Regions from separate parts of the Enterococcus sp. AZ177 genome, predicted to be linked through region 2. Evidence: a T-box and tRNA genes for the amino acid it is inferred to sense, from the RefSeq annotation. Region 2 holds a T-box; the other holds one or more tRNA genes.
The links. The T-box of region 2 lies ahead of tyrS (tyrosine--tRNA ligase). A T-box ahead of a tRNA ligase gene usually reads a tRNA of that ligase, here a tRNA-Tyr.
Positions count from the first base shown of each region.

Region 1: it has a tRNA-Tyr gene. The T-box ahead of tyrS (tyrosine--tRNA ligase) is inferred to sense a tRNA for this amino acid. The anticodon was not compared.

Region 1 is NZ_CP172944.1:1,316,364-1,332,559, forward strand. Features, by position in the region: gene recQ (DNA helicase RecQ) at 202-1,989, shown strand; gene IGJ34_RS06415 (ABC transporter ATP-binding protein) at 2,043-2,822, opposite strand; gene IGJ34_RS06420 (YceD family protein) at 2,981-3,550, shown strand; gene rpmF (50S ribosomal protein L32) at 3,607-3,786, shown strand; gene gndA (NADP-dependent phosphogluconate dehydrogenase) at 4,033-5,454, shown strand; gene IGJ34_RS06435 (response regulator transcription factor) at 5,604-6,290, shown strand; gene IGJ34_RS06440 (HAMP domain-containing sensor histidine kinase) at 6,296-7,795, shown strand; rRNA gene IGJ34_RS06445 (16S ribosomal RNA) at 8,413-9,973, shown strand; tRNA gene IGJ34_RS06450 (tRNA-Ala) at 10,056-10,128, shown strand; rRNA gene IGJ34_RS06455 (23S ribosomal RNA) at 10,314-13,225, shown strand; rRNA gene rrf (5S ribosomal RNA) at 13,321-13,436, shown strand; tRNA gene IGJ34_RS06465 (tRNA-Asn) at 13,444-13,517, shown strand; tRNA gene IGJ34_RS06470 (tRNA-Ser) at 13,565-13,653, shown strand; tRNA gene IGJ34_RS06475 (tRNA-Glu) at 13,668-13,739, shown strand; tRNA gene IGJ34_RS06480 (tRNA-Val) at 13,752-13,824, shown strand; tRNA gene IGJ34_RS06485 (tRNA-Asp) at 13,834-13,907, shown strand; tRNA gene IGJ34_RS06490 (tRNA-Phe) at 13,924-13,996, shown strand; tRNA gene IGJ34_RS06495 (tRNA-Tyr) at 14,000-14,080, shown strand; tRNA gene IGJ34_RS06500 (tRNA-Trp) at 14,090-14,160, shown strand; tRNA gene IGJ34_RS06505 (tRNA-His) at 14,174-14,246, shown strand; tRNA gene IGJ34_RS06510 (tRNA-His) at 14,279-14,351, shown strand; tRNA gene IGJ34_RS06515 (tRNA-Gln) at 14,373-14,444, shown strand; tRNA gene IGJ34_RS06520 (tRNA-Cys) at 14,479-14,549, shown strand; tRNA gene IGJ34_RS06525 (tRNA-Leu) at 14,565-14,648, shown strand; gene IGJ34_RS06530 (ISL3 family transposase) at 14,767-16,071, opposite strand.
Region 2 is NZ_CP172944.1:2,003,599-2,019,794, reverse strand. Features, by position in the region: gene IGJ34_RS09915 (dihydrolipoyllysine-residue acetyltransferase) at 1-189, shown strand, start outside; gene lpdA (dihydrolipoyl dehydrogenase) at 197-1,603, shown strand; gene IGJ34_RS09905 (glycosyltransferase family 39 protein) at 1,662-3,206, opposite strand; gene IGJ34_RS09900 (YerC/YecD family TrpR-related protein) at 3,329-3,643, opposite strand; gene tyrS (tyrosine--tRNA ligase) at 3,903-5,171, opposite strand; T-box leader at 5,223-5,425, opposite strand; gene tyrP (tyrosine-tyramine antiporter) at 5,809-7,215, shown strand; gene tdc (tyrosine decarboxylase) at 7,280-9,133, shown strand; gene nhaC (Na+/H+ antiporter NhaC) at 9,276-10,649, shown strand; gene IGJ34_RS09875 (helix-turn-helix domain-containing protein) at 10,717-11,145, opposite strand; gene IGJ34_RS09870 (serine/threonine protein kinase) at 11,267-12,493, shown strand; gene IGJ34_RS09865 (DUF5067 domain-containing protein) at 12,646-13,164, shown strand; gene IGJ34_RS09860 (AI-2E family transporter) at 13,446-14,492, opposite strand; gene IGJ34_RS09855 (Y-family DNA polymerase) at 14,692-15,990, shown strand; gene IGJ34_RS09850 (hypothetical protein) at 15,987-16,196, shown strand, end outside.

The DNA of each region.
Region 1 (16,196 bases), 690 kb from region 2:
TGGATAACTTTTAATGAATAACGTAAAAAAATGCGTATGCTATTGCAGAGCCCTTGTTAACTAGCCGTTTTTAATTTTAAGGAAACTAGCACTATGTTTCACACAACCCGAATTGTTTCACGAATTAAGGAAATCCTTCCTTGAATTGCCTAATAGTGCGTGCTAAAATAACAACCAGACACAAAGAACGGAGAGAATTTCATGATTGACATCAAAGGCTTACTAAAAGAAAAATTTGGATATGACGAGTTTCGTCAAGGACAAGAAGAAATCATCAATCATGTTTTACATAAAGAGAATGTTTTAGGTATTATGCCAACTGGTGGGGGGAAGTCTATTTGTTACCAATTGCCTGCACTCTTACTAGAAAATCTGACGTTGGTTATTTCGCCGTTGATTTCATTAATGAAAGATCAAGTGGATGCGTTGAATATGATGGGAATCCCTGCAACATTCATTAACAGTACAATTACGCAACAAGAGATGAATAAGCGGGTTCAAATGGCAGTTAATCGTGAGGTCAAGCTTTTATATGTAGCTCCTGAACGACTGGAATCATTTGATTTTCAGCAATTATTATTACATGTGCCAATCGATTTATTGGCAGTAGATGAAGCGCATTGTATTTCTCAATGGGGACATGACTTTCGTCCAAGTTATTTACGCTTAGCAGCGATTATTGAAGAGTTTCAACAACAACCTTCAGTAATTGCCCTTACAGCAACTGCTACACCTCAAGTAGCAGAAGATATTCTTGATCAACTACACATCCCAAAAGATAATCAGGTACAGACTGGTTTTGCGCGTGAGAATCTATCTTTTCAAGTTGTTAAAGATCAAAATCGAGATGTATTTCTTTTAGAGTACTTAAAGTTGAACCAAGGACAATCAGGTATTGTCTATGCAAGCACTCGAAAAGAAGTTGAACGGATTTACCACTTACTACACAGTAAAAAAGTAGCAGTAGGTATGTACCATGGCGGCATGAACGAAGGAGACCGAAACCACAATCAAGAAGAGTTTTTATTTGATAAAATTCAAGTGATGGTTGCTACAAATGCTTTTGGTATGGGCATCAACAAAAGCAATGTTCGCTTTGTGATTCATGCGCAAATTCCCGGAAACATCGAGTCATATTATCAAGAAGCTGGACGAGCTGGTAGAGATGGGCTCCCGAGTGATGCTATATTACTTTACGCACCTCAAGATCTTCAAATTCAGCAATATTTTATCGACCAATCAGAAATGACGATCGATTATAAGCAAAAGGAATACATGAAATTAAGAGAAATGTCTCAATATGCAAATGCACAAATGTGTTTGCAAAAGTTCATTTTACGTTATTTTGGGGAGAAAGGTTCTGATTGTGGTCGCTGCTCTAATTGTTTAGATGAACGTGAATTAGTCGATATCACAGTAGATGTTCAAAAAGTTCTTTCTTGTGTGAAACGAATGGGCGAAAAGTTTGGTAAGGGATTAGTAGGAAAAGTTCTGACGGGTTCTAAAGATCAAAAAATCGACCAGTGGCATTTTGATCGTTTGCCTACTTACGGTTTAATGAAGGATCGAACACAAAAAGAAGTGAATCAATTAATCGATTATTTAACAGCCGAAAGATATTTAAATCCCTCTGATGGACAATATCCCCTGTTATCCGTTTCGCCAATAGGGATTCAAGTTTTACTAGGTAAACAGACAGTCTTTAGAAAAGAAGATCAACGTGTTCGCAAAGTTGTTGTGAATGATGGGCTTTTCGAAACACTAAGAGAATTACGTATGGATTTAGCACAAGAAGCAAGTGTGCCGCCATATCTAATTTTTTCCGACAGCACCTTGAAAGAAATGTGTGAAAAGTTACCTAAAAGTTCAATTCAATTATTGCAAGTCAAAGGTGTAGGACAAAATAAGTTAGAGAAGTACGGAGAAAAATTCTTAGCAGCAATAGAGTCATTTAAACTGACTGAAACAAAAGATATTACGACGTTGTGAAATTGGAGTAAAAAGTTAGAGCGAAGCTCTAACTTTTTTAGCCTCCATTTCTATTATTTAGGATAAACAGCAAAACGTTTATCCTTTAAAGGAATAATTTGGATCGGTTCAGCATAAAAATTAGCGAAATTTTCTTCATTGAATAGTTCAGATTGTGTTCCTTTAGCAAAGATTTCGCCATCTTTCAACAGCATCAGGTGATTGAAACATGGCAGAATTTCCTCAGTATGATGGGTAACATAAAGCAATGTAGGGCGATTTTCTTGTTCAGATATATGCTGTATTTGAGATAAAAGTTTTTCTCTAGCAAATAAATCTAAGCCATTACAAGGTTCATCTAGGATCAATAATTCTGGGTTTGCCATCAAAGCTCTAGAAATCAAAACCAATTGCCGTTCTCCTTGAGATAAAACAGCGTATTTTTTTCCGATAAGCGATTCACCGCCAGCATTTTTTAAAATCATTTTGGCTTGCTCTAGCTCTTTATTCGTATAGTCTTGGTAAATACCAATACTAGCGAATTTACCAGATAGAACAATTTTCTCTGCTGTCTCGCCAGTTTTCATGCGATACTGCAAGGCAGTACTGACCCAGCCGATTCTTCGCTGTAGCTCGGGTATGGAGGCCTCGCCGAATACTTGGTCTAGAACCACCAGTTGCCCCTTAGTTGGCCATAAATACCCACAGATCAATTGCAAAAGCAAGGTCTTTCCCGCGCCATTTAATCCAATGATAGCCCAATTTTCGGATGTTTCAATAGACCAATTCACGTTATGTAACAACATCTGTTTATCCCGAATAAATGAGACGTTTTTAAATTCAAAAGCTTTCATGCTAACTCCTCCTTTGCCTTATTTTACCACTAAGAATGATGAATAGAATAGTAGGAGCTGAAAAAAATTGAAAGAAGAAAACACTGTCAAGAAAATTTCATTGACAAAGCTTTCAAAGCCTTGTATAATTGCTTTTGTTGCGTTATGAGGTGATGAATATGAAATGGTCTTTACTAGAACTAAACAAATACAAAGACGAACCCTGTGAATTTTCGGAGACACTTGATTTAAAAGCGTCTTTGATGAAAAGAGATAATCTTATTCTAGATGTTAGTCCCGTCAAAGCAACCGGGATACTAAATGTAGGAAAAGAAGAGTACTTGCTTCACTATAAAATCGATGTTATTGTAACAGTTCCATCTTCACGTTCTTTAGCACCTGTTCCTCTTACACTTTCGATTGATATTGATGAGGTATTTATGACTCTGGAACAATATCAGCAAAGAGATGAACGTTTGGCGGATGAAGAAATCATCTTGTTGGAAAAACCAACAATTGATTTAGATGAATCAGTCGAAGATAACATTCTTTTGTCTATTCCAATTCAAGTGTTATCAGAAGAAGAACAAAGAAGCCAAGATATGCCGAAGGGCAATGACTGGGAAGTTCTCTCAGAAGAAGAGTATGCACAAAAAAGACAAGAAGAAGCACAACAAACTATGGATCCTCGTCTTGCTAAATTATCCGAATTGTTCAGTGAAACATCTGATGAAGACGATAAGCAGTAAGATTGGAATATATCGTGCATTTTATGCACACATCTTTACAAGGAGGTGGAACACCAATGGCAGTACCAGCTAGAAGAACTTCAAAAGCTAAAAAGGGCAAACGCCGTACTCATTACAAATTAACGATTAAAGGCTTGAACGCATGTTCAAACTGTGGTGAAATGAGAAAAAGCCATCACGTATGTCCAGCATGTGGTCATTACGATGGAAAAGACGTAATCTCTAAAGAAGCATAAAAAACATTTTTTTGAAAATGTTAAAATCCCCTAGGCTAACCATGGAGCCTAGGGGATTTATTTTGCTTAAGAATAACAGATTTGATCGACAATTTTCTTTAAATGTCTAGATTCTAAAAAAATTAACAAGAATAAATCAAATTAATCGAACTATTTTGTTTTCATATCAAGCATTCTACGTTATAATGATGTAGATTATAAGAAAATTCTAATGAATTTTTTTCAAAGATAGTGGGAGGATACAAGATGACAAAACAACAATTTGGCGTAGTCGGAATGGCCGTAATGGGAAAAAATTTAGCCTTGAATATCGAAAGTAGAGGATACTCAGTAGCTCTATTTAATCGTACAGGTTCAAAAACAACGGATGTCGTTGAAGAACATCCTGATAAAAATTTCAAAGCGACTTATACAATTGAAGAGTTTGTAGACTCTATTGAAAAACCGCGTCGTATTATGTTAATGGTTCAAGCTGGTTTTGCAACAGATGCGACAATTCAAGAACTGTTACCTCATTTAGATAAAGGAGATATTTTGATTGATGGCGGGAATACATTCTTTAAGGATACGATTCGTCGAAACGAAGAACTAGCTAATTCAGGAATCAACTTTATCGGTACTGGTGTATCTGGCGGTGAAGAGGGCGCGTTAAAAGGACCTTCAATCATGCCCGGTGGTCAAAAAGAAGCGTATGAACTAGTTGCGCCAATTCTAGAAAAAATTTCAGCTAAAGCAGAAGACGGTGAACCATGTGTGACATATATTGGTCCAAATGGTGCAGGTCATTATGTTAAAATGGTGCATAACGGAATCGAATACGGAGACATGCAACTGATTGCTGAATCATATGATTTAATGAAAAATATTCTTGGTGTATCTGTTGATGAGATGGCCGAGATTTTCAAAGAATGGAACCAAGGTGAACTAGATAGCTATCTTGTAGAAATCACAGCAGATATCTTAACTCGTAAAGATGACGAAGGAACAGGAAAACCAATCGTGGATGTGATCATGGATGCTGCTGGTAATAAAGGAACAGGTAAGTGGACTAGCCAAAGTGCTTTAGATTTAGGTGTTCCACTACCATTGATCACTGAATCTGTTTTTGCTCGCTTCATTTCTGCTTATAAGGATGAACGTGTGAAAGCAAGCAAAGTTCTAGCTAAGCCTGAAGCACCTGCTTACCAAGGGGACAAGAAAGAATTAATTGAAAAAATTCGTGAAGCTCTTTACTTTAGTAAAATCATGAGCTACGCACAAGGATTTGCTCAATTGCGCGTAGCTTCAGAAGATTATGATTGGGACTTACCATTTGGTGAGATTGCCAAGATCTGGCGTGCAGGATGTATCATTCGTGCTCAATTTTTACAAAAAATCACAGATGCGTATGATAAGAACCCAACAATCGAAAACCTACTATTAGATGAGTATTTTATTGATATCACGAAAAAATATCAACAATCAGTTCGTGATGTTGTGTCGATCGCTGTTCAAGCAGGCGTTCCAGTACCGACATTTGCTTCTGCAATTGCTTATTATGATTCTTATCGTTCTGAGCGTTTACCAGCAAATCTGATTCAAGCGCAAAGAGATTATTTCGGTGCACATACGTATCAACGTATTGATAAAGAAGGTACTTACCACTATAGTTGGTATAACGAACAATAAATAGGATGGAAAACCATGGGATTCAAAGGCTTCTCATGGTTTTCTCTCTGCTACAAGAGGGAAATAGGTTGTTACTAGCTTTTTGGAGTAAAAGTGGGTATAATGGGTAGGCTTTAAGATAGCTTTTAAAGAGAAAGGACAAATAACCAATGAGTAATATTCTAATTATTGAAGATGAAAAGAACTTAGCACGTTTTGTAGAATTGGAGCTGAAACATGAAGGTTACACTACGGAGGTTCACTACAATGGACGTACTGGTTTAGAAGCGGCTTTGAATAATGATTGGGATGCTATCCTTTTAGATTTGATGTTGCCTGAATTGAATGGGCTTGAAGTTTGTCGCCGTGTACGCCAAGTCAAAAATACACCAATTATCATGATGACGGCAAGAGATTCTGTTATTGATCGAGTATCTGGTTTAGATCATGGGGCGGATGATTATATTGTAAAACCATTTGCTATAGAAGAGTTGCTAGCACGTTTACGTGCCTTGCTTCGCCGAATCGATATCGAAGGTGACAAAAATGTAGCAAAACAAACAACGATTACGTATCGTGATTTAACAATCGAAAAAGAAAATCGCGTTGTTCGCCGTAATTCGGAAATGATTGAATTAACGAAACGTGAATATGAATTATTATTAACTTTGATGGAGAATGTCAATGTCGTATTAGCCCGTGATGTCTTATTAAATAAAGTTTGGGGTTATGAAACAGAAGTTGAAACCAATGTGGTAGATGTTTATATCCGTTATCTACGTAATAAAATTGATGTTCCAGGCGAGGAGAGTTACATTCAAACTGTTCGTGGAACAGGTTATGTGATGCGCTCGTGAAAATAATAAAAAAAGCAACAAAAAAAGAACTGAAGGGGCCTTCTTTGACAATCAAGTGGGCTTCTGCAAGTTCTTTCTTCATATTTGTTGTATTTACTATATTTGCAGTGATCACTTATAAATCTTCTGTTAAGCTTATCGTTGAAAAGGAACGTGAAAATGTAGAAAGGACGATTTCAGAAGTAGGCAATCGTTTAGCCAATTCAGATGGGAATTTAACTATATCGGATGTTTACGAGAAACTAAAAACACCTACCGTAGATGAAAATGAGTTAGATAGCAAAAAAGTCTCTGTAGAGGGGTCATTGATGGAAATGGACACAATGCTTTCTGAATTGGGACAACCAGCATTGTTTTTGTCTGTTTACGATACAAATGGCACATTAGTATTTGAGACTCAAAAAGTTCAAAGTCAGTTGCAAAAAAAACAGAAACTAGAGCCTGAAATCAAAACCTTAGATGATAGAACGGGTTTTTTGATTATTCAACCTGTCTATTCAAAAGAGAATAGAGAACAGATCGGGTTCATTCAGGCTTTTTATGAGTTGTCTTCTTTTTATGATATTAGAAACCGTTTATTATTGACGTTAGTCGTTTTAGAGATCATTTCATTCATATTAAGTAGTATACTTGGTTTTATTTTGTCTTCCTATTTCTTAAAACCCTTGAAAGTTTTACGAGATACAATGGACACGATTAGAAAAGATCCACAGTCGGATATTCATATGCCGGATATTCATTCTAATGATGAATTGGCAGACCTTGCGGAGATCTTTAATGAGATGTTAGACCGCATGAGACGATACATTGAACAACAAGAACAATTCGTTGAAGATGTTTCTCATGAGTTACGTACACCTGTTGCAATTATCGAAGGTCATTTGAATCTGTTGAATCGCTGGGGGAAAGAGGATCCAGAAATATTGGATGAATCTTTGGAAGCTAGTCTACAAGAGATTGTAAGGATGAAGAGTTTAGTACAAGAAATGTTAGATCTATCGCGTGCTGAGCAGGTAGACGTTCAATATTCAAATCATACATCAAATGCTAAACAAGTGGTGTACCAGGTCTTTAACAATTTTAAAATTTTATACCCAGATTTTGTTATTACTTTAGATGATGACTTATTACACGAAGTGACCTTAGGTATTTATCGGAATCACTTTGAACAGCTTCTAATCATCATTTTGGATAACGCTGTAAAGTATTCAACATCTCGTAAAGAAGTTCACATTTCAATCTCAAAAACATTAAATGAATTCGAAATTGCGATTCAAGATTTTGGTGAAGGAATTCCAGAAGAAGATTTAGAGAAAATTTTCAACCGTTTTTACCGAGTGGATAAAGCAAGAGCACGCAATAAAGGCGGAAATGGATTAGGATTATCAATTGCTAAGCAACTTGTAGAAAATTACAAAGGAAGAATAGATGCGGAAAGTGTTGTTCACCAAGGAACGATATTTAGAATCTATATTCCAATCGTAAATAAAAGAGTAGGAGGCTAAACTCTTACTCTTTTATTTTTATTTTGACGAATAATAGATCATTTATAATAAAAAAATGTTACAGGAAAAGCGAATACTCAAGCGAACTATAGGCTGTTTGTTCGCTAAGAAAAAAAAGAATGTAAAATAGACATTTTCTAGTTGCATTTTACAATAAGTATTGTTATATTTATTAATGTTCTGATGATAACTCATTGCTTGAGTTAAAGCGAAAAAATAATTTTTTTTCTGCTTGACGAAAAGAATATAATCATGATAGAATAACAAAGTTGTTAAGTCAAAACGACAAAAAAACTTGAAAAATCAGGAAGAAAGTTGTTGACAAATAACAAACAACCTGGTAAACTAATGAAGTTGTCACGAAACATTCGATAACATTGAGCAGAAAAAACTTTGAAACTTTTTAAAAAAAGTGTTGACATCGAATCGAAGATTTGATATGATATAAAAGTTGCTGCGAGGTAACACAGTAGACCTTTGAAAACTGAACAAAGTAAGACGAACCAAACGTGTAGTTTGTTTTTACAACGGTAAAAACAAACAACAATTTTTAACAAAGCGAAGCAATATGCTAGCAAACAAATGAGCTTAACAATCTTCGGATTGTGTTCAACTTTTATTATGAGAGTTTGATCCTGGCTCAGGACGAACGCTGGCGGCGTGCCTAATACATGCAAGTCGAACGCTTCTTTTCTACCGAGTGCTTGCACTCATTTGAAAAGAGGAGTGGCGGACGGGTGAGTAACACGTGGGTAACCTACCCATCAGAGGGGGATAACACTTGGAAACAGGTGCTAATACCGCATAATAATCGACACCGCATGGTGTTGATTTGAAAGACGCTTTCGGGTGTCACTGATGGATGGACCCGCGGTGCATTAGCTAGTTGGTGAGGTAACGGCTCACCAAGGCCATGATGTATAGCCGACCTGAGAGGGTGATCGGCCACACTGGGACTGAGACACGGCCCAGACTCCTACGGGAGGCAGCAGTAGGGAATCTTCGGCAATGGACGAAAGTCTGACCGAGCAACGCCGCGTGAGTGAAGAAGGTTTTCGGATCGTAAAACTCTGTTGTTAGAGAAGAACAAGTAGGAGAGTAACTGCTCTTACCTTGACGGTATCTAACCAGAAAGCCACGGCTAACTACGTGCCAGCAGCCGCGGTAATACGTAGGTGGCAAGCGTTGTCCGGATTTATTGGGCGTAAAGCGAGCGCAGGCGGTTTCTTAAGTCTGATGTGAAAGCCCCCGGCTCAACCGGGGAGGGTCATTGGAAACTGGGAGACTTGAGTGCAGAAGAGGAGAGTGGAATTCCATGTGTAGCGGTGAAATGCGTAGATATATGGAGGAACACCAGTGGCGAAGGCGACTCTCTGGTCTGTAACTGACGCTGAGGCTCGAAAGCGTGGGGAGCAAACAGGATTAGATACCCTGGTAGTCCACGCCGTAAACGATGAGTGCTAAGTGTTGGAGGGTTTCCGCCCTTCAGTGCTGCAGCTAACGCATTAAGCACTCCGCCTGGGGAGTACGACCGCAAGGTTGAAACTCAAAGGAATTGACGGGGGCCCGCACAAGCGGTGGAGCATGTGGTTTAATTCGAAGCAACGCGAAGAACCTTACCAGGTCTTGACATCCTTTGACCACTCTAGAGATAGAGCTTTCCCTTCGGGGACAAAGTGACAGGTGGTGCATGGTTGTCGTCAGCTCGTGTCGTGAGATGTTGGGTTAAGTCCCGCAACGAGCGCAACCCTTATTGTTAGTTGCCATCATTCAGTTGGGCACTCTAGCGAGACTGCCGGTGACAAACCGGAGGAAGGTGGGGATGACGTCAAATCATCATGCCCCTTATGACCTGGGCTACACACGTGCTACAATGGGAAGTACAACGAGTCGCTAGGCCGCGAGGTCATGCAAATCTCTTAAAGCTTCTCTCAGTTCGGATTGTAGGCTGCAACTCGCCTACATGAAGCCGGAATCGCTAGTAATCGCGGATCAGCACGCCGCGGTGAATACGTTCCCGGGCCTTGTACACACCGCCCGTCACACCACGAAAGTTTGTAACACCCGAAGTCGGTGAGGTAACCCTTGTGGAGCCAGCCGCCTAAGGTGGGATAGATGATTGGGGTGAAGTCGTAACAAGGTAGCCGTATCGGAAGGTGCGGCTGGATCACCTCCTTTCTAAGGAATATTACGGAAACTTACACATTCGTCGATACTTTGTTCAGTTTTGAGAGGTTTACTCTCAAGTTAATAGCGCCATGGGGCCTTAGCTCAGATGGGAGAGCGCCTGCTTTGCACGCAGGAGGTCAGCGGTTCGATCCCGCTAGGCTCCATTAGTAACCACTAGGTTACTAATATTGTTCATTGAAAACTGGATATTGAAGTAAAAAAGTAATCAAAACAAACCGAGAACACCGCGTTGAATGAGTTTTTTAAGTAAAATAGTTCGAAGCTTATTTTATTGGTGACGCCTCTATCGCTAGAGAAACGAACCAAACAATTGACCGCAAGGTCATCAGGTTAAGTGAATAAGGGCGCACGGTGGATGCCTTGGCATTAGGAGCCGATGAAGGACGGGACTAACACCGATATGCTTTGGGGAGCTGTAAGTGAGCTATGATCCAGAGATTTCCGAATGGGGAAACCCAGCATCTTTTATAGGATGTTACTTTCCAGTGAATACATAGCTGGTTAGAGGTAGACGCAGAGAACTGAAACATCTAAGTACCTGCAGGAAGAGAAAGAAAATTCGATTCCCTGAGTAGCGGCGAGCGAAACGGGAAGAGCCCAAACCAACAAGCTTGCTTGTTGGGGTTGTAGGACTCCGATGTGGTAGTCTGTCAAGATAGTCGAAGAACCTGGAAAGGTTCGCCAAAGTGGGTAATAGCCCCGTAGACGAAATGTTGGCAACACCTAGGAGTATCCTGAGTACGGCGGAACACGAGAAATTCCGTCGGAATCCGCGGGGACCATCCCGCAAGGCTAAATACTCCCTAATGACCGATAGTGAACCAGTACCGTGAGGGAAAGGTGAAAAGCACCCCGGAAGGGGAGTGAAATAGATCCTGAAACCGTGTGCCTACAACAAGTCAAAGCCCGTTAATGGGTGATGGCGTGCCTTTTGTAGAATGAACCGGCGAGTTACGATTGCATGCGAGGTTAAGGTGAAGAGCCGGAGCCGTAGCGAAAGCGAGTCTGAATAGGGCGAATGAGTATGTAGTCGTAGACCCGAAACCATGTGATCTACCCATGGCCAGGTTGAAGGTGTGGTAAAACGCACTGGAGGACCGAACCCACGTACGTTGAAAAGTGCGGGGATGAGCTGTGGGTAGCGGAGAAATTCCAAACGAACTTGGAGATAGCTGGTTCTCTCCGAAATAGCTTTAGGGCTAGCCTCGGAATTAAGAATGATGGAGGTAGAGCACTGTTTGGACTAGGGGCCCATCTCGGGTTACCGAATTCAGATAAACTCCGAATGCCATTCATTTATATCCGGGAGTCAGACTGCGAGTGATAAGATCCGTAGTCGAAAGGGAAACAGCCCAGACCACCAGCTAAGGTCCCAAAATATATGTTAAGTGGAAAAGGATGTGGGGTTGCACAGACAACTAGGATGTTGGCTCAGAAGCAGCCACCATTTAAAGAGTGCGTAATAGCTCACTAGTCGAGTGACCCTGCGCCGAAAATGTACCGGGGCTAAACATATTACCGAAGCTGTGGATTACACCTCTGGTGTAATGGTAGGAGAGCGTTCTAAGGGCGTTGAAGGTCGATCGTGAGGACGGCTGGAGCGCTTAGAAGTGAGAATGCCGGTATGAGTAGCGAAAGACGGGTGAGAATCCCGTCCACCGTATGACTAAGGTTTCCTGGGGAAGGCTCGTCCGCCCAGGGTTAGTCGGGACCTAAGCCGAGGCCGATAGGCGTAGGCGATGGACAACAGGTTGATATTCCTGTACCAGTTGTTTTTGTTTGAGCAATGGAGGGACGCAGGAGGCTAAGGAATGCATGCGACTGGAAGTGCATGTCCAAGCAGTAAGTCTTGAGTAGAGTCAAATGCTTTACTCTATACGGACAAGCTGTGATGGGGAGGGAAATAATAGTACCGAAGTTCCTGATGTCACACTGTCAAGAAAAGCTTCTAGTGAGAAAACAACTGCCCGTACCGTAAACCGACACAGGTAGTCGAGGAGAGTATCCTAAGGTGAGCGAGCGAACTCTCGTTAAGGAACTCGGCAAAATGACCCCGTAACTTCGGGAGAAGGGGTGCTGACTTCGGTCAGCCGCAGTGAATAGGCCCAAGCGACTGTTTATCAAAAACACAGGTCTCTGCAAAATCGAAAGATGAAGTATAGGGGCTGACGCCTGCCCGGTGCTGGAAGGTTAAGAGGATGGGTTAGCTTCGGCGAAGCTCAGAATTGAAGCCCCAGTAAACGGCGGCCGTAACTATAACGGTCCTAAGGTAGCGAAATTCCTTGTCGGGTAAGTTCCGACCCGCACGAAAGGCGTAACGATTTGGGCACTGTCTCAACGAGAGACTCGGTGAAATTTTAGTACCTGTGAAGATGCAGGTTACCCGCGACAGGACGGAAAGACCCCATGGAGCTTTACTGTAGCTTGATATTGAGTGTTTGTACCACATGTACAGGATAGGTAGGAGCCGATGAACCCGGAACGCTAGTTTCGGTGGAGGCGCTGGTGGGATACTACCCTTGTGTTATGAACCCTCTAACCCGCACCACTTATCGTGGTGGGAGACAGTGTCAGGTGGGCAGTTTGACTGGGGCGGTCGCCTCCTAAAGAGTAACGGAGGCGCCCAAAGGTTCCCTCAGAATGGTTGGAAATCATTCGCAGAGTGTAAAGGCAGAAGGGAGCTTGACTGCGAGACTTACAAGTCGAGCAGGGACGAAAGTCGGGCTTAGTGATCCGGTGGTTCCGCATGGAAGGGCCATCGCTCAACGGATAAAAGCTACCCTGGGGATAACAGGCTTATCTCCCCCAAGAGTCCACATCGACGGGGAGGTTTGGCACCTCGATGTCGGCTCGTCGCATCCTGGGGCTGTAGTCGGTCCCAAGGGTTGGGCTGTTCGCCCATTAAAGCGGCACGCGAGCTGGGTTCAGAACGTCGTGAGACAGTTCGGTCCCTATCCGTCGCGGGCGTTGGAAATTTGAGAGGAGCTGTCCTTAGTACGAGAGGACCGGGATGGACTTACCGCTGGTGTACCAGTTGTTCTGCCAAGGGCATTGCTGGGTAGCTATGTAGGGAAGGGATAAACGCTGAAAGCATCTAAGTGTGAAGCCCACCTCAAGATGAGATTTCCCATTTCTTTAAGAAAGTAAGACCCCTGAGAGATGATCAGGTAGATAGGTTGGAAGTGGAAGTGCAGTGATGTACGGAGCGGACCAATACTAATCGGTCGAGGACTTAACCAAAGAAACGAAATAAAAAAGAGTTTCGGAATGTTTGATTACTACTTCAATCCAGTTTTGAGTGAATAATCACTCAACTAAATAGCAACAACACCCAGTGTGGTGGCGATAGCGAGAAGGATACACCTGTTCCCATGCCGAACACAGAAGTTAAGCTTCTTAGCGCCGATTGTAGTGAAGGGTTTCCCTTTGTGAGAGTAGGACGTCGCCACGCTAATTATTCCGGCATAGCTCAGTTGGTAGTAGCGCATGACTGTTAATCATGATGTCGTAGGTTCGAGTCCTACTGCCGGAGTTCCTTAATACAGGACTTATGAGTAATGTTTGCTTCTTTTTAACTTTGGAGAGTTGTCCGAGTGGCCGAAGGAGCATGATTGGAAATCATGTAGACGGTTAACGCTGTCTCAAGGGTTCGAATCCCTTACTCTCCGTATTAAGTTTTATTGGCCCGTTGGTCAAGCGGTTAAGACACCGCCCTTTCACGGCGGTATCACGGGTTCGATTCCCGTACGGGTCATTTATATTTATTGGAGGTTTAGCTCAGCTGGGAGAGCACCTGCCTTACAAGCAGGGGGTCGGCGGTTCGATCCCGTCAACCTCCATTAAATTACGGTTTGGTAGTTCAGCTGGTTAGAATGCCTGCCTGTCACGCAGGAGGTCGCGGGTTCGAGTCCCGTCCAGACCGTTAGTATTATAGTTTTGGCGCAGTAGCTCAGTTGGTAGAGCAACGGATTGAAGCTCCGTGTGTCGGCAGTTCGATTCTGTCTTGCGCCATTTGGAGGAATAGCGAAGTGGCTAAACGCGACGGACTGTAAATCCGTTCCTTAGGGTTCAGTGGTTCGAATCCACTTTCCTCCATTACATAGTAGGGATATAGTTAAACGGTATAACTACGGTCTCCAAAACCGTCATTGTGGGTTCGATTCCTACTATCCCTGTTAATATATTATGGCGATTGTGGTGAAGTGGTTAACACAGCGGATTGTGGTTCCGCCATGCGTGGGTTCGATCCCCATCAGTCGCCCTTGCTCTAAATTTTATATTATGTATATTATGGCGATTGTGGTGAAGTGGTTAACACAGCGGATTGTGGTTCCGCCACGCGTGGGTTCGATTCCCATCAGTCGCCCTTAGCTTTAAATTTTATTATTGGGGTATAGCCAAGCGGTAAGGCAACAGGTTTTGATCCTGTCATGCGTTGGTTCGAATCCAGCTACCCCAGTTTTCTCTTTTAGAGAATCTGTAAATTGTAATATGGCGGTATAGCCAAGTGGTAAGGCAGAGGTCTGCAAAACCTTCATCACCGGTTCAAATCCGGTTACCGCCTTGCAAATCATTTAATGCCGGCGTGGCGGAATTGGCAGACGCGCTGGACTCAAAATCCAGTGCCCGCGAGGGCGTGCCGGTTCGACCCCGGCCGCCGGTATACTAGTAGCACCAACATTTATAGCGATTCGTTGGTGCTTTTTTGGCTCTTTGTCAACTAATGTTGGTGAAGAAATCCAAAGAATTAAATCACTAATGAAGCCTAGAGGGAAATTCCTCTAGGTTTTTCTATTTGATTGAAAAAGAACAGTGCCAAAGCATAAAGTAATTCTCAATTTAAAATTATAGAAGTTACGGAAGTCATAGGCGTTTCTCTTTAATACTTTTATATGGTTATTCAAGCATTCTAATGGTCCGTTGGAATAAGGCAAATTCAACGCATTTTTAATGCCCGTTTGAACTTTTTTAAAGGTAGTAATTGTTGTTTGATAATAAGCTGGAAACCTAGAATAATCTTGTTCTAATAGCGCGTGAAACCGTGTGTAATCTCTTGTTTGTATGGCATAGAGAAACTCCTGATAACAGGTATAGCCAGCTTTCAATTCTTCATCATAGGCAAGTAATCGATCCACAAGTTCTGTTTCTGTTAAATAGGTACGGAAGGAAGGACGCCATTGGCGTTTTTCAAAATTAAGCTTCGATTGATTCTTTTGAAGCAGTTTCCAGTATTTCTTCAAGTGACGGTATTTTTTTGTTTCTACAGGTCCTTGATGGAGAAAAGTATTCATTCGCTGAATGCGGTGTTTTAAGAACGTTCGCCCAATGTGTTGCACAATATGAAAGCGGTCAAGAACAATCTGAGCCATGGGAAATAGTTTCTTAATTAAAGAAAAATAAGGCGTATACATATCGCAAACAATGTACTTTACACCTTCACGAACTGCCAAAGAAAATCGTGAGAAATAGCGTTCTAAAAAAGGAAGTTGTCGATTTTCAACGACATCCATTAACTGTTTTGTTTGCCCATCCATCATGATAAAGCTCATAGAAGCAGCGACTTGTTTCACTGATTTGAATTCATCAAAACAAAGGACTTCTGGCAAGGTGAGCCGATTGATTTTTTTTGGTTCGTAAAATTGTTTCAATACGCGATAAACAGAAGAAACGGAGACCTTCTTTTGACGGGCAATTTCGCTCATAGATGTGGTGTTTCTTAAACGATCGGCAATTGAGAGCTTCACTTTTTTCGAGATCGAACAACACTTTTCGATAAGATTTGTTTCAGCGACAAAGGTTCTTTCACAAGAATGACAGAAGAAACGGCGTTTCTTCAACCGTAAGTATGTTTGGTATTCAGAAACATCATTCACTAAAATCTGACAGGTTGTAAAGCTCCAACGAATAATCGATCCGTCTTCTTTGGCACCACAATGAGGACAGGAGTGGGCTAAATAGTCCAGTGTACCCGAAAATACCTGGCAGATCCGTCCTTTGATGCGTTCTTTTTTTAAAGAGTTTTCATTAAAAGTAATGTTTAAGTCTAGAATATCTAAGGTATTTTTGATAAGATTTGTATAGGACATCTTGATTTCCCCTTTTGATTGGTTTTCGTCGACTTAATTCTAAAGGATATCAGGGTGTCTTTTCTAGTATTTTGCATTAAAAAAGATGTCGGTGATTGTTCACCAACATCAGAAAGTATAGAGCC
Region 2 (16,196 bases):
ATTTTAGGTGTTGGTACAATCGCTACTCAACCAGTTGTAAATGCAGATGGTGAAATCGTTGTTGGACGTGTTATGAAACTTTCAATGAGTTTTGACCACCGTATCGTTGATGGTGCAACTGCTCAAAAAGCAATGAACAACATCAAGCGTTTATTAGCTGATCCAGAATTATTATTAATGGAAGGATGATTATCACATGGTAGTAGGAGATTTCGCCATTGAATTAGATACAGTCGTAATTGGTTCAGGCCCTGGAGGATACGTTGCAGCGATTCGTGCTGCTGAAATGGGTCAAAAAGTTGCGATCATTGAACGTGAGTTTATCGGCGGTGTATGTTTAAACGTTGGATGTATTCCTTCTAAAGCATTGATCGCAGCTGGACATCACTATCAAGAATCATTAGATTCAACTATGTTTGGTGTAACAGCTAAAGAGGTTGAGTTAGACTTTACAAAAACACAAGAATGGAAAGACAACAAAGTTGTTAATACGTTGACAAGCGGTGTTGGTTTCCTTCTTAAAAAACATAAAATCGAAATTATTGAAGGAGAAGCGTTTTTCGTTGATGAAAACACATTACGTGTGATTCATCCAGATTCAGCGCAAACATACTCATTCAATAATGCAATCGTAGCGACAGGTTCTCGCCCAATCGAAATCCCAGGATTTAAATTTGGCGGCCGTGTCTTAGATTCTACAGGTGGTTTGAACTTGAAAGAAGTGCCTAAGAAATTTGTGATCATCGGTGGCGGTGTTATCGGTGCAGAATTAGGTGGCGCATATGCGAACCTTGGTTCTGAAGTAACGATTTTAGAAGGTAGTCCTTCAATTTTACCAACATATGAAAAAGATATGGTTAAATTAGTTACAGATGATTTCAAGAAGAAAAATGTAACAGTTGTAACCAAAGCGATGGCTAAAGAAGCAATCGACAACGGCGACAGCGTAACGGTTAAATATGAAGTAGACGGCAAAGAAGAATCAGTAACTGCTGACTACGTAATGGTAACAGTTGGACGTCGTCCAAACACAGATGATCTTGGTTTAGAACAAGCTGGTGTTGAAGTTGGCGAACGTGGTTTAGTTCAAGTGGACAAACAAGGTAGAACAAACGTATCAAACATCTTCGCTATTGGGGATATCGTACCAGGCGCTGCTCTTGCTCATAAAGCAAGCTACGAAGCAAAAATTGCCGCTGAAGCAATTTCTGGTAAAAAAGTAGAAGTAGACTACAAAGCAATGCCTGCTGTAGCCTTTACTGATCCTGAATTAGCAAGTGTTGGTATGACAATCGCTGAAGCCAAAGAAGCGGGATTAGAAGCAACAGCTTACAAATTCCCATTCGCTGGTAACGGCCGTGCTATTTCTTTAGGTAAAACTGAAGGATTCGTACGTTTGGTAACAACAAACGAAGACAATGTCATTATCGGAGCACAAATCGGTGGAGTTGGCGCAAGTGATATGATTTCTGAATTATCATTAGCGGTTGAATCTGGCATGAATGCTGAAGATATTGCATTAACAATCCATCCACACCCATCTTTAGGGGAAATTACTATGGATGCTTCTGAATTGGCTTTAGGTTTGCCAATTCATATTTAAATAGCATATTTGTCACACAAAGAAAGACCGAGCTGGCCAGGCTCGGTCTTTTGTTTTTTTACATATTTAATGTTGTTGTTTTCGTCTGTTGAAAATGCAGAAAGAAACCATTGGCGGATAATATATAAATGGTGGGGAGGTACTGAATTAAATACCTCGACCTACCACCTTCAAATAAGAGTAAATATAAAAAAGCGCCCAAAATAGTTAATTTAAAGATGGCTAACAAAGTATCGTACTCATCATCGTTATATTGTTTTTTTGTAACCAATAACAGTCCAATCAAGGTAATGATCCACATGAAATGCATGAAAAAACGGACAGTTTTAACTTTTTCACCTTGCTGATAATAAGTATCTCTTAAAAAGGTTTGTATAGGATTAGTTGATTGTAGATAAATCTGAGGACCACCATCTATGCCCCAGCCAAAATCACCTCTGCTAGTATTGTTGAAATGTTTTTTCATTAGAAATTTAGTATAACCTGCAAAACCATAATTTTTAAGTCGTTCTACGATTTTGGTATTGGCGTAGTTTATTTTTTCCTTTTTTGTAGGGATGGAAATAATTGCTTGCGTGTCTTCTTCACTGAATCCTCCTGAACCAGTTAGTCCCATCATTACAAAATGTTGCCAAGGTTTAGCTTGGTCTTTATTAATAATAATAAGTTTTTGATGGTCTTCATACATATGAAAAAGTTTTATTGTTCCAGTAAAAGGTAGACAAAAGAGTAAAATAACCAGACCACATTTTTTTATCTTTATTTTTCCAGGAGTAGTCAATAAAACCAAGAGTTTAATCATAATAAAGGCAATTAGAAAAACTATCGAAGAAGGTTTTAAAAGGTAACAGATGGCAATTAAAATACCTAAAATAGCAATTAAGGTTTTAGTTTGATTTTTTTCAACGAGTGAATATACCCAAAAAATAAGGCTAACAACTAGCAACATAATAGTATCTGTGTAAACTACCAAGAGCCATGGTGATAAAGCAAGTGGAATAAAAGCTAAGTAAAAGGAGAGGTAGGCAATGTTTTTATTGAATAGATTTTTCGCTGCTAAAAAAATAAAAATAAAGCCTATATCCATAAAAATTGTATTTATTAGTTGCCAATACAGCCAAGAATACCCTAGAGATTGATGAAAAACAGTGCCTATTTGACTTATAAAATACATTAAAAAGAAAAATAAAGTATTATTTGGGTTTTTTGATAAATAAATACTTGCGATAGAATCAGGTGAACTTTTGACCAACTCTGTTACACTAGCGTGAATAGCATCTACATCCCAACCAATTGGCACGTGAATGTAGTATAGAATAATAACCTGCAAAACAAGAGTTAAACAAAACAGTAATTGAGTAATTATAGTTCTATTCTTTTTAAAAATATCTATACATCTCGCTATTTTTTTTAGTATATGCGAACGGATAGTTTTTGAACACAGCGTGATGCTGCAAATAAAGACCAGGATTAGCATCACGTTCCAAATTTTATCACCAATGTTTGAACTATCTAACAGACAACTTCTAAGAGCACCGTAAAAAGTATATAGAATCGATAACAGAAATAGATAGTTTAAGAGTGAAAACATCGTTTTTTTCATTTAAATCTCCTCATAATTAGCATTAGTTACGTTCCTTTATAGATTAGTATAGATTCTTTTGTTATACACCCCCTTTTTAGTGAATAATACAGTTTAATAAGTGGGGGGGAATACTATATTTTCTAGCGATGGCGTTCTCTGTCATCTTGTTCATCGATTCTATGGACCATTTCAAGCAATCCACCATTTCCTTCATCTATAATTCGTTTCACTCTAGAAATCGTTGTAGTGCTGCTACCAGTGGCTTCTGCGATATCACTGTACGTTTTATTCAGTAAGAGTAACTTTGCGACTTCAAACCGCTGAATCATAGAATCTAGTTCCTTTAAAGTCATCAAGTCATCAAAATAATGGTAGCAATCTTCCAATGTTTCTAAAGCTAATAGAGAGCGGAAAAACTCATCACCGTGGCCGTCTTGTATCTTGTCGATTTTCATAAGTTCCTCCTAATTTAAAAGCTGAGTAGGGATGTAAAGCTGGATAACAACATACTGTAAAGATGTCTCACCTATACTATTTGATTTCCAACAAGCATTGTTTATTATAAAACTTTTTTTTATTTTGTCCAGTGAATTGAGTGAATGAATCAAAAAAAGAGCTAGTATATCACTCTAAGAGTCATATTCCAGCCCAAGAAATAAAATTAAGGGTTTAGCTTTTCTGCCCTAATCTCATTTAAACGAACGTCATTATTCTTTAGTTAGAAATTAATTTAACTAAAGTGTATTGTTTTTTACCTTTTCTCACAATAATGAATTTTCCATCAAAGCTATTTTCAGAAGTAACCACAAAATCCAATTCTTTAATTCGATCACCATTAATTGAAATAGCCCCATTTGAAATGTCTTCTCTAGCTTGTCTCTTAGAAGGTTCAATACCCAATTCAATCAGCCAATCTACAAGATTTTGTCCAAGAGACGCTGTTTCAACAGTCGGCATATTTTTAAAGCCTTCTTCAATCTGTTTTGAAGTCAGATTTTTCACATTTCCTGAGAACAATGCCTCTGAAATTGCTAAAGCATCATCTAAATCTTTTTCACTATGCACAAATTTTGTCATTTCTGCAGCTAATACGCGTTGTGCTTGGCGTAAATGTGGTTCTGTTTGGACTTTAACTTCCAAGGCATCGATTTCTTCTTTTGTTAAGAAGGTAAAGAATTTCAAGTATTTGATTACGTCACGGTCGTCTTGGTTTACCCAGAATTGGTAGAACTCGTAAGGCGTTGTTTTTTCTGGATCCAACCAAACAGCACCACCAGCTGTTTTACCGAATTTTGTTCCATCTGCTTTTAACATCAATGGAATGGTTAAACCAAAGGCTTTTGCATCAGCGCCTTCTTTTTTGCGAATCAAATCTAGGCCTGCGGTAATGTTGCCCCATTGATCTGCACCACCGATTTGCATGCGAACATTATTATTTTGGAATAAATGTAAAAAGTCCATTGATTGTAGAATTTGGTACGTAAACTCTGTAAATGAAATCCCTGTTTCTAAACGGCTAGCAACAATATCTTTCGCTAGCATTGTGTTGATATTGAAGAATTTACCGTAATCTCTCAAGAAATCCAGCAAAGTAAGGTTGTGCGTCCAATCGTAGTTGTTGACTAACGTTAATGTGTTGTCTGTATCCACTGCAAATAATTTTTCCATCTGTCTTGTTAAAGAATCAACATTGTGTTGAACAGTTTCCATTGTTTGTAATTGGCGTTCTGTCGTACGTCCACTTGGATCTCCGATCGTGCCTGTTGCGCCACCGATCAAAATAAATGGATGGTGTCCAAATGCTTGGAATCTTTTTAGCATCATAAAAGGAATCAAATGCCCAATATGCATACTATCTCCTGTAGGGTCCACACCGCAATATAGTGAAATGCTTTCGGTTTCAACGTATTCACGTAAACCTTCGCTATCTGTTTGTTGGTTGATGGCGCCACGCCATTCTAATTCATCAATAATGTTTTTCATGTCTTTTCTTCCTCTCTTAAATAAAATAAAAACGTCCCATAGGCTATTAGCCTATGGGACGAACTTCGCCGTGTTACCACCCAAATTGTATATGAGTCATCATATACCTCTCAAATCTGTATCGTAGATAGACGCCTACTTACGGTAGGAAACTAAAAGTGTAATTCACAAAAAATGTATATGTCAACTCTCACTAAATGTTGACTCTCTGAAATAGGAACATTCTTGCTACTTCGCTTTATTAACGTTTGATATGTTATTTTGTAGCAATTCTACGACAAATAAGCCAACTTGTCAAATCCTTCTTTTTTTCTATTATTATTTTTGAATGAGTTATTTCTCATATAAGTCGATGTTGATTTAATCTAGGTTTTTTGAATGACTAGAGATGAAAGTGCTATTTCTAACAATTATGAACGAGCTTTTTACAATTAGCTATTTTATGTTATTTTTTTCACACAATCGCTTTAGCGCGGTGAAGTGTTGACGCGCTGTATAGAGTATATAAATGTTAAATAACAGGCTATTTTTTTAATTCTGCTCTTTTTGACTTGGAGTCTAAAGCTACCTATACTTTGGGAGTGATTTCACATGTGGGAAACAAAAAATAAATTTAATCAGGAGGTCAAATTGAAACATGAATAAGAAATTATCATTATTTGGATTAATTGGAATTACCATGGCCTTTTTTGGAACGGTTCGTAGTGTTCCAACATTAGCATCAACCGGCTGGGCACAAATATTTTATATGTTGATCGCAGCTTGCTGTTTTGCTTTACCAATTGCGCTGATTTCAGCTGAGCTATCAACTGGCTGGCCGGAAGAGGGTGGGCCGCAAGTCTGGGTACGTAATGCGTTTGGTGAAAAATGGGGGTTTGTTACTTCGTGGTTATTATGGGTACAAATGTTTTTCGGAATGGTGATGGTCGCTTCAACTGTAGGTGTATTACTAGGTTACGTGATCGACCGTCCAGATTTAGGGCATAATAATTTATTTATTTTTATTATGATATTGATTTCTTATTGGGGCATTACGTTACTTAATTTGAAATTTGACATGGTAAAAATTGCTGGTGACTGGGGCGCTGTGATCGGTGTGTATATTCCATTCGTTGCGTTAGTTGTTTTAGGCATGATGTATATGGCAAAACATGGAATCAATCAAAATAGTTATTTAGGTCATTTTGAAGCAAGTAAGTTATTACCAGATTTTAGTGATTTAGGTAGCTTACCAACCTTGACTGGAATCATCTTTATCTTTGCGGGAGTGGAAATTTCTTCTGTTCATGCGAATAATATTGATAATCCAAAACGCAATTATCCAATCGCTGTTATTGCTTCTGTTTTACTATTAGTTGTCTTCAACTTAGCTGCTGGTTTAAGTGTGGCTGACAGTGTTCCAGCTGGACAAATGGAACTTGCCAATATTACCCAACCATTTGTCATTATGACACAAGATCTTGGGATTCCAGCTATTTTCAATAATATTATTTCACTGATGATCTTGGTAGGTGTTTTAGTTCAATTGAGCGCTTGGGTCTTAGGTCCAAGTAAATCAATGATCAAAGTTGCAGAAGAGGGAAACTTACCACCATTCTTCCAAAAACGGAATGCAAAAGGGATTCCAATTGTTTTTGTTATGATCCAAGCGATTGTTATTTCACTTGTGTCCTTTTTATACGTAGTAGTTCCGGATATTAGTGCCGCTTTCTTGATCATCACGATTACAACAACGATCCTTTATTGTGTGGTGTATCTATTGATTTCACTTTCAGCTATCAAATTGCGCTATAGCATGCCAACAGTTGAACGTCCATTTAGATTAGGCAGTAAAGGAAACGGTTTGATGTGGGTTGTTTCAACTCTAGCAATTGTGAGTGTTATTATCACGATTCTAGTCAGCTTGATTCCGCCAACCTCCGTTCCTCAAAGTGGACACGTAGCCTATGTTATTTATCAAGTAGCAGCAACAGTCATCATGGTCGGTATTGCCTTGATCATTTATAAGAGAAAGAAACCAGAATGGAAAAAAACGGATAAATAAGAGACGACAATTAAAAATAAATATTTTAGCATGATCAATTATGAAACTATTGGAGGAAAATATCATGAAAGATTTCAACACTGATGATACAAATTTAAAAGCATTATTTATCGGGGATAAAGGTGAAAACGTTGATTTATTCAAAGAACTGCTAAATAAAATGATCGATGAGCATGTTGGCTGGAGACAAAACTATATGCCACAAGATTTACCTGTTATCTCACCCCAAGATAGAAGTTCTAAAAGTTTCCAAGAAACAGCAGATAATATGAGAAGTGTCTTCAATGTGCTGTCTTCTCGTTTACGTACAGAATCACTTCCATGGCACTCAGCAGGGCGTTTTTGGGGACATATGAACGCTGAAACGTTAATGCCATCCATTATTGCCTATACAACTGCAATGCTTTGGAACGGCAATAACGTGGCGTATGAATCATCACCAGCAACGTCACAAATGGAAGAAGAAGTTGGGTTGGAATTTGCTACATTGATGGGGTACAAAAATGGTTGGGGTCATATCGCAGCAGATGGTTCTATCGCAAACTTAGAAGGTCTATGGTATGCCCGCAATATGAAATCTTTACCATTTGCCATCAAAGCCGTTGTGCCAGAAATGGTTGCAGGCACAACAGATTGGGAATTATTGAATATGTCAACAACAGAAGTCTTAGATATGTTAGATCAAGTCCAAGATAACGTTGACGAAATCAAAGCGCAATCAGCTCGTAGCGGTAAAAACTTGGATAAATTAGGTAAATGGATCGTACCACAAACGAAACACTATTCATGGTTAAAAGCCGCTGACATTATTGGGATTGGATTAGATCAAGTGATTGCGGGTGAAGTCAATAGCGAATACCGTATGGATATTGACAAATTAGAAGTACAAATTCGTAATTTAGCAGCTCAAGGTATTCCAACACTTGGTGTCGTTGGCGTTGTTGGTTCAACTGAAGAAGGGCAAGTTGACCGTATTGATCAAATCATTGCTTTACGTGATAAATTAGCCAAAGAAGGCATCTACTTCTATGTACATGTTGATGCAGCATATGGCGGTTATGGACGCTCTATTTTCTTAGATGAAAATAATCAATTTATCGAATGGGATAAAATTGAAGAAACATATGCTAAACATAACATCTTTCAAGAAAAAAATGATTGGTTAACAAGAGAAGTTTATGACTCTTTCAAAGCAATCGAACAAGCTGAATCTGTAACGATTGATCCACATAAAATGGGCTATATTCCGTATTCAGCTGGTGGTGTCGTAATCAAAGATATCCGTATGCGTGACGTGATCTCTTACTTTGCGACTTATGTATTTGAAAAAGGAGCAGATATTCCAGCGTTATTAGGTGCGTATATTCTTGAAGGCTCTAAAGCGGGCGCAACAGCTGCAGCCGTTTGGACTGCTCATAAAGTATTACCATTGAACGTAACAGGTTATGGTAAATTAATGGGAGCAAGTATTGAAGGAGCTTATCATTTCTATCACTTTATCGATGGCTTAGAATTTAAAGTTGGCGACAAAACAATCGAGATCCATGCGTTAACAAAACCTGATTTTAACATGGTGGATTATGTATTCAATGAAAAAGGCAATACAGACCTTGTGAAAATGAACAAATTAAATCATGATTTCTATGATTATGCATCTTATGCAAAAGGTGGATTATATAACAATGAATTCATCACTTCACATACAGATTTTGCTATCGAAGAATACGGTCACAGCCCGTTTGAATTTGTTAATAGCTTAGGATTTTCACGAGCAGAATGGGAACGTGCAGATAAAGTAACGATTTTACGTGCCGCTGGAATGTCTCCATATATGAATGACAAAGATGTTTTCGATGAGTATGGTGAAAAAATTAAACAAGCCATACAAGAAAAATTAGAGGCAATCTACGCTGAATAAATAAACAAGAAAAGCAGTTGATCACTGTGGGTGTGGCAAAGCGATTAATTCGCTTTGCCATAGCCGCAGCTTTTCTATAAAAAAATAGAATAGAGAGAAGTGTTGTTTTTAAACTCTCTATTAAAAATGTGAGGAACACTGTATGAAAAAATATCAAGTAAATTTTAATGAAGCTGTTTTTTTATTGATTACACTATTATTGATGATCGGAACTAGTATTATTGGGTTTGGTATTCCTGCTCATGTAGCTATTTTGAGTGGGATTGGTTACTTGCTCTTATTTGCGGTGTATAAAAAGTATTCTTGGGATTTCATTCATGGTGCATTAGTCGATGGGGTATCTTCAGGTATCATCCCCATGTTGATTTTTATTCTAATCGGCGCGTTGATTAGCGTTTGGATTGCGGCAGGAACGATTCCAACCATCATGGTTTTAGGCTTTTCTTTTTTGTCGGTGAACTATTTTGTTCCAACTATTTTTATTATTTGCGGTATCGTAGGTGGTGCAGTCGGAAGCTCTTTCACTACGATTTCAACGATTGGGATTGCATTTTTAGGAATGGGTGGCTTGATTGGAGTCGATCCTGCATTGACAACAGGTGCCATTGTTTCAGGTGCATTTTTAGGAAATTCGATTTCGCCACTTTCAGACACAGTGAACTTAGCAGCGGCGATTTCAGAAGTCGATTTATTTGACCATTTGAAAAATACATATAAAACAGCAATTCCAGCAGCTGTGCTTTCGTTCGGTTATTTTTTAGTCATGGGATTACACTATGATGGGGCTTTGGATAATACAAGCGTTCACGATATTGTAACTACACTAGATAATCATTTTACGATTTCTTTTGTTGAGTTAATTCCATTGGCAATTTTATTTGTTTGTGCGTGGAAGAAAATTCCGGCAATTCCTACATTACTGTTGAGTATTTTTACATCATTGAGTTTGATGTTCTTTACGAATGCTCATTTTTCATTTATCGATACAGCAGAGATAATCCAAAATGGTTTTGTGTCTCAAACTGGCAATACACAAGTTGATGAATTACTTTCTAGAGGTGGTATCCAAAGTATGATGTGGTCAGTATCTTTGATTATTTTAGCCTTAGCTTTGGGTGGACTATTAGTAAAAATGGAAGTTATTGATTGTTTGCTTTATCAGTTTGAAACAGCGATTAATAACCGTCAAAAGCTGATTTTTGTTACAATGATGAGTTCAATCGGAATCAATGTGCTGATCGGTGAACAATATCTGTCAATCATTTTACCAGGAAAATCATTTATTGCTAAATTTAAAGAGAAGAAAATTCCGTTGTCTATGCTGTCTAGAAGTTTGAATGATGCAGGATCAGTAGTTAACCCACTGATTCCATGGGGCGTAAGTGGTGTCTTTATTTCAGCAACATTAGGGATTGGCACAATAGACTATTTGTCATATGCGGTATTCTGTTATATGTTACCGGTAGTGTCATTTTTAGTCACGATTATTGATAAAAAGAAAACTAAAGCAGAATAAAAAAAACATGAGGTTGGGATTCACGGCATTACATCCCATTCTCATGTTTGTATGCGGATAAACGCAATTATTCACCAAATGTTTTAAGACCTTCATTATACAGATAATCATCGATTTCTGGAATAGCTAGTCCATGTGAAATACCGTAAATAACGACAGCGTCCCAAGGATGTTTCGGATAAAGTTGAGCATAGCCAGTTTTTTTCATTAGTTCATTGGTTTCTTCCAAAGTTAATTCCAAGCCGATCGTCAAGGCAATGACTTTTTCTCTGGAGGGATTCCGTTTACCATCAAAGTATTGGTAGCCAGTTGCCTCAGTAATCCCAGCCTTTTTTAGTACAACACTTTTTGAGCGTTTTTTCTCATGTAACCAATAAGCTAAATAGTTTTTTAGGTTTTGATCAATGACATATTGGCGTGTTTCGGATAAAACCGTTTGAAAATCTTCGGCTTGTTTGAGTGAGTGCAGCAATTTGTCTGTATCTTTTTCATGCATATTTGTTCTCCCCTATAGTTGAACTAAATTATACTATACATCGATTTTAACAAAGATAAATCCTATTACAACTATTTATTTGCTATAATTAAAAAGTAAATCAAATCAATGGAGTGTAATCATGGAAAACATCAAAAGTGAGCCAGCTCTTTGCTATAAAGAAATAGAACCTTTAACAGATAAAACCAATGGACCCATTCTTGTTCGGAAGAAGGACACTAAAGAATTTTTTGTGAAAAAGTGCTATCCATTATATTTAGAAGAGCATCTACTCACACTTCAAAAAATCAAACATGCTCATTTACCTAAAATTCAAGAGTTGATTGTTCAAGAAGGAAAGCTGTGGTTGTATGAAGAATTTGTTCAAGGGAAAACGTTGACTGAAGTGATTCAAACATCTGAAAGGTTAGAAACAAATCAAATTATAACGATTGCAATGTCTATCTTAGAGGCATTAGGTGCCTTGCATAAGAAAGGGTTAGTCCATCGAGATGTAAAACCTGGGAATATTATGATGACAAATGAGGGAAATGTAAAATTGATTGATTTTGATGCAGTTCGGGCTGTTGACGGAGGGAAAGAAAATGATACGGTCCAGTTAGGCACAATGGGTTTTGCTTCACCAGAACAGTTTGGTTTTGCAGAATCTGATGAACGGAGTGATCTATATTCATTAGGAGTTGTGATGAATATTTGCTCAGTACAAGAGTACCCCAAAAAGTATTTGACAGAAGATCATGCACTTAGAGGAATCATTCGTAAAGCTACAAAACTGGAACCAGCAGAACGTTATCAGTCTGCTTTAGAAATGCATCTGGCTCTTAGACAGCAACTGTCACGGCGGATAGTTGCAGCCAAACGAAGCAAACCCAAAGCGGTTACTTATGAAAACAGACCAACAAAAATGTCTACCACTACTAGATTAATTACCGCTAGATGGTCCACAAACAAACACGTGAGGCAGTTTGTTCGCATAAAAAATCCTCTGACAGAAGCCGTTGCTCGTTTTTTTAGGAAGTATATCCCAGGTTTTCGAACGGAAACGATCTGGAAAAGAGCAATTGCCATCGTATGGTATAGTATTTTGTTTATTGGGATAGCAGGAAATGTAATGGATCAACCTACAGGTAGTTTGAAGATGAGAGAATTGTTTGATTATCTTCTGATTTTTGGATTTCCGGCGGTTTTATTCACTAATTTTTTAGATTATCAAAGAAAGTTACCGTTGTTTTCTTCTGAAAATAAGTTGTATCATTATTTAGGATATGGGGGATTATTTTTATTTTGGCTTGTGTTTACAAAAGCGGGGTTAGAGCTTAATTCGTTTATATACAAGTATTTTAATTAATAAAACAGGCTTATTCTGTCATACGAATCATGACTATTCGTAGTAGAATAAGTTTTTTTGTATTAGATTATGCAAAATGCATAAGATTATTTTTGGTTTATTGGGTAATATCAAGGTGTATTAACGGACTAAATAACAAAGGAGACAGCAAAATGAATGTGAAGAAAATTGTTTTGATCGGGGGCGGCGTTTTAGTAGTAGGCGGTATTTTAGCCAATATGGGGTCAGATTTTAAAGAAGAAGTAAAAGCAAAAAAAGAAACAACAACAAGTACCGTTGCTAAAAGCCAAGAATCAGAAGTAGAATCAGCTGCAACAGATGCTGGTGATCTAGGTGATTATCATGTCGTGATCAAAGACTTGACCTTTGCCAAAGACTACATTGGAGAAGATGTCGCTGTAATCGATTATGAATTTACGAACAATAGCGATAAAAATGCGATGTTTTTAACCTCAATCTCAACAAAAGCTTTTCAAAATGGTATTGCATTAGACTCAGCAATTATGGGAGAAGAAGGGTACGTAGATTCAATGACTGAAATTCAACCAAGAGCCACATTGAATTTGAAAGTGCCATATAAATTAGCAGACATGTCAACGCCAGTATCTGTTGAGGCAACGAAATTATTCAGTGATAAAGTGAAATTGACAAAAGAGTTTGTTTTACAGTAAAACGAGATTTACTATAAAATAGTTGTAAAAGGTGGTACAGCTAGTTTTTTTCTTGGAGTAAAGAAGAACTAGTTTTTAGCTTCAAAGGGAGCAAAGGAAAATTGATTTTCCTTATATATGGCCGTGTATTGGGGTATTGATCAGGTAGCTGTTAAGATATAGTTATTTGGTCCGAAATCAATTAGTCTTTGCTGCCTGACTGATTTTCCAAATACGAAAACAGCCAAAACCACAAGAACGTGAATGTCTGGAGAAAATTCCAACATTCACGTTCTTTTTTATCAATTATTTTCTGGATCGTGTGGTATTTTTTCAGTAACAGAATGAATTGGTTTAACCTTTAAAATATCTAAAAAGAAAGTGAAAATCGGGATACCAACGATGAGTCCCCAAACGCCAAATAGCCGTTCACTGATCAGTAAAATAACGAATGTATAAAAAATTGGTAAATCTGTTTTACTAGACATAAATTTAGGATTCAACACATAAGACTCAAATAAATGGACGACGATAATCACAATTAAAATATAAATGACGTCATTGATTCCACCTTCTGAATAAGCGATAAAACTCAATGGAATACAGGAGATGATGACTCCTGCGACGGGGATCAAACTCAAGATAAAAATCATGATTGCTAAACTTGGTAATTGATGAAACCCGATCAAAGCCAAGCAAATCGTTGTAATACTGGTATTCACAACAGCAATAAAAAATTGAGCTTCCATTACCACGCCAAAGGTATTTACAAATTTATCAGCAAAGAAATAAATATCTTGAAAGAACCAGTCAAAATCACTTTTCAAAAACAACTTAGAAAATTCTGTCATCTGTTTTTTCTCGATCATGAAAAAGAAACTTAGGATGAATGAAAGAACAAAGGACAATCCAAGCGAACCGATGTCTTGAATATAACGTAAAATCACACTTGCGCCATTTTGGATTTGAGACATTAAATTCGATTTTTCTAGATAATCATCAATGATCATCAACAACTGATTGTGATCATCTCCCGGATTTTGATAAAAATGAACAACTGAATTATACATTTGAGCAGTTTGATGAATAAGAACAGGTACATATTTTGTAATGGCCAGATAAATTAAGAAAACAATCAAAGAATAGGTGGCTAAAACGAGTATCAATGATGGAATCTTAAAAAAATGTTGAACAAATTTCACGAAATGAAGTACTAAAAACGTAAAAATGAATGTTAATAAAATCATTGTGATCATACTTCTAGCTAAAAATAGGACAAAAATAACAACAGCTAAAACAAAAAAACGTCTTAACCGCTCGTTTTGAATAAATTTTTCATAAATCGACACAGACTTCACTCCTTTTAATCAGTAACTTTATTCTATATAAGATAACTATAATGCTTTTTCTCATTTTAAGATAGCAGTTTTATCTATAATTCTAAAAAAAATTTATTTCTCATATACAAATTTAAAAAAATGTTCCCCTTTACAAAAAGAACGCATGTTCGTATAATTAGGTATGGAATAAAACAAGGAGAGGAATGCTATGTTTTTTGATTATGAAAAAGAGCCTAGAAGAGTGATTTTTTGTATAGATGTAAAATCTTTTTACGCTTCAGTTGAATGCGTTGCGAGAGGATTTGATCCGCTTGAAAAAATGCTGGTCGTGATGAGTCATGCTGAAAATAGCGGGGGGATCGTTCTAGCTTCTTCTCCAAAGGCGAAGAAAGTTCTTGGTATCACCAATGTAACACGTAAATATGATGTACCAGATCACCCAGAATTAGTGATTGTTCCGCCACGAATGAATGAGTATATCAAGGAAAACATGAAAATCAATGATATCTACAAAGAATATGTAGCAGAGGAAGATTTACATATTTATTCAATCGATGAATCCTTTTTAGATGTAACGGCAAGCTGGAAATTATTTGGTCAAACACCGATAGAACTAGCTAAGATTATTCAGCAAAGAATCAAGAAAGAGACAGGACTAGCAATCACGGTCGGTATTGGCGACAATCCATTATTAGCTAAATTAGCGATGGATATTGATGCCAAGCATAATAAGGAGCGCTTAGCTAAATGGCATTATGAAGATGTAGCTGAAAAAATTTGGACAATTGAACCGATGTCTGAGATGTGGGGAATCGGTCAACGATTAGTGAAACGATTAAATAATTTAGGTATCCGTTCTATTTATGATCTGGCCCATGCAGATTTGACGAGTTTAAAACGAAATTTAGGGATTATTGGGGAACAGCTGTATGCCCATGCTCATGGTATCGATCGCAGCCGTTTATCTGAAAAATATATACCAGAAGAACGATCGTATAATAATTCTCAGATCTTGATGCGGGATTATTTAAGACAAGACGAAATCGAAGTCGTGATTCGAGAAATGGCAGAACAAGTAGCGGCAAGACTTAGAAAAGCTCAGTGTCAGACGGAGTGTGTCCATCTATCTGTCGGCTTTTCACGAGCCTCTAAGTCTGGTGGGGCAGGTTTTTCAAGGCAAATGAAAGTGCCTCTAACGAATAGTAGTAAGGTGTTGATTGACTATTGTTTGATGATTTTCAGACAGAATTGGCATGGAGAGGAAGTACGACATATTGGAATTACCTATTCCAAACTGAATTATAATACTTATGTACAATTAGATTTATTTCATGAACCAGATGAGCAGATGAAAGAACAAAAACTAGATCAATTGATTGATGAAATCCGTCAACGTTTTGGCTACGTTTCTTTAGTCCATGCAAGTTCAGTATCGTCTGGTGGTACAGCAATTTCAAGAGCATCATTAGTCGGTGGACATGCTGGAGGAATGGAGGGCTTGCAATGAGCAAGGAACGGGATTATTATTTTGAGCAATATCAAGATCGTAAAATGAAAAAATGGGCCGGTTTTTACTTGTCTGAACATACTGCGATGATTGAAAAAGAGAAAAAGAGACAGCCAACAAAAAAGAAAACTCAAATGAGTTGGATAGAAATTGATGCGGTATTAGCTCAGGCTTTTCAAAATCAAGTTGAAGTGATGATTCAAAAA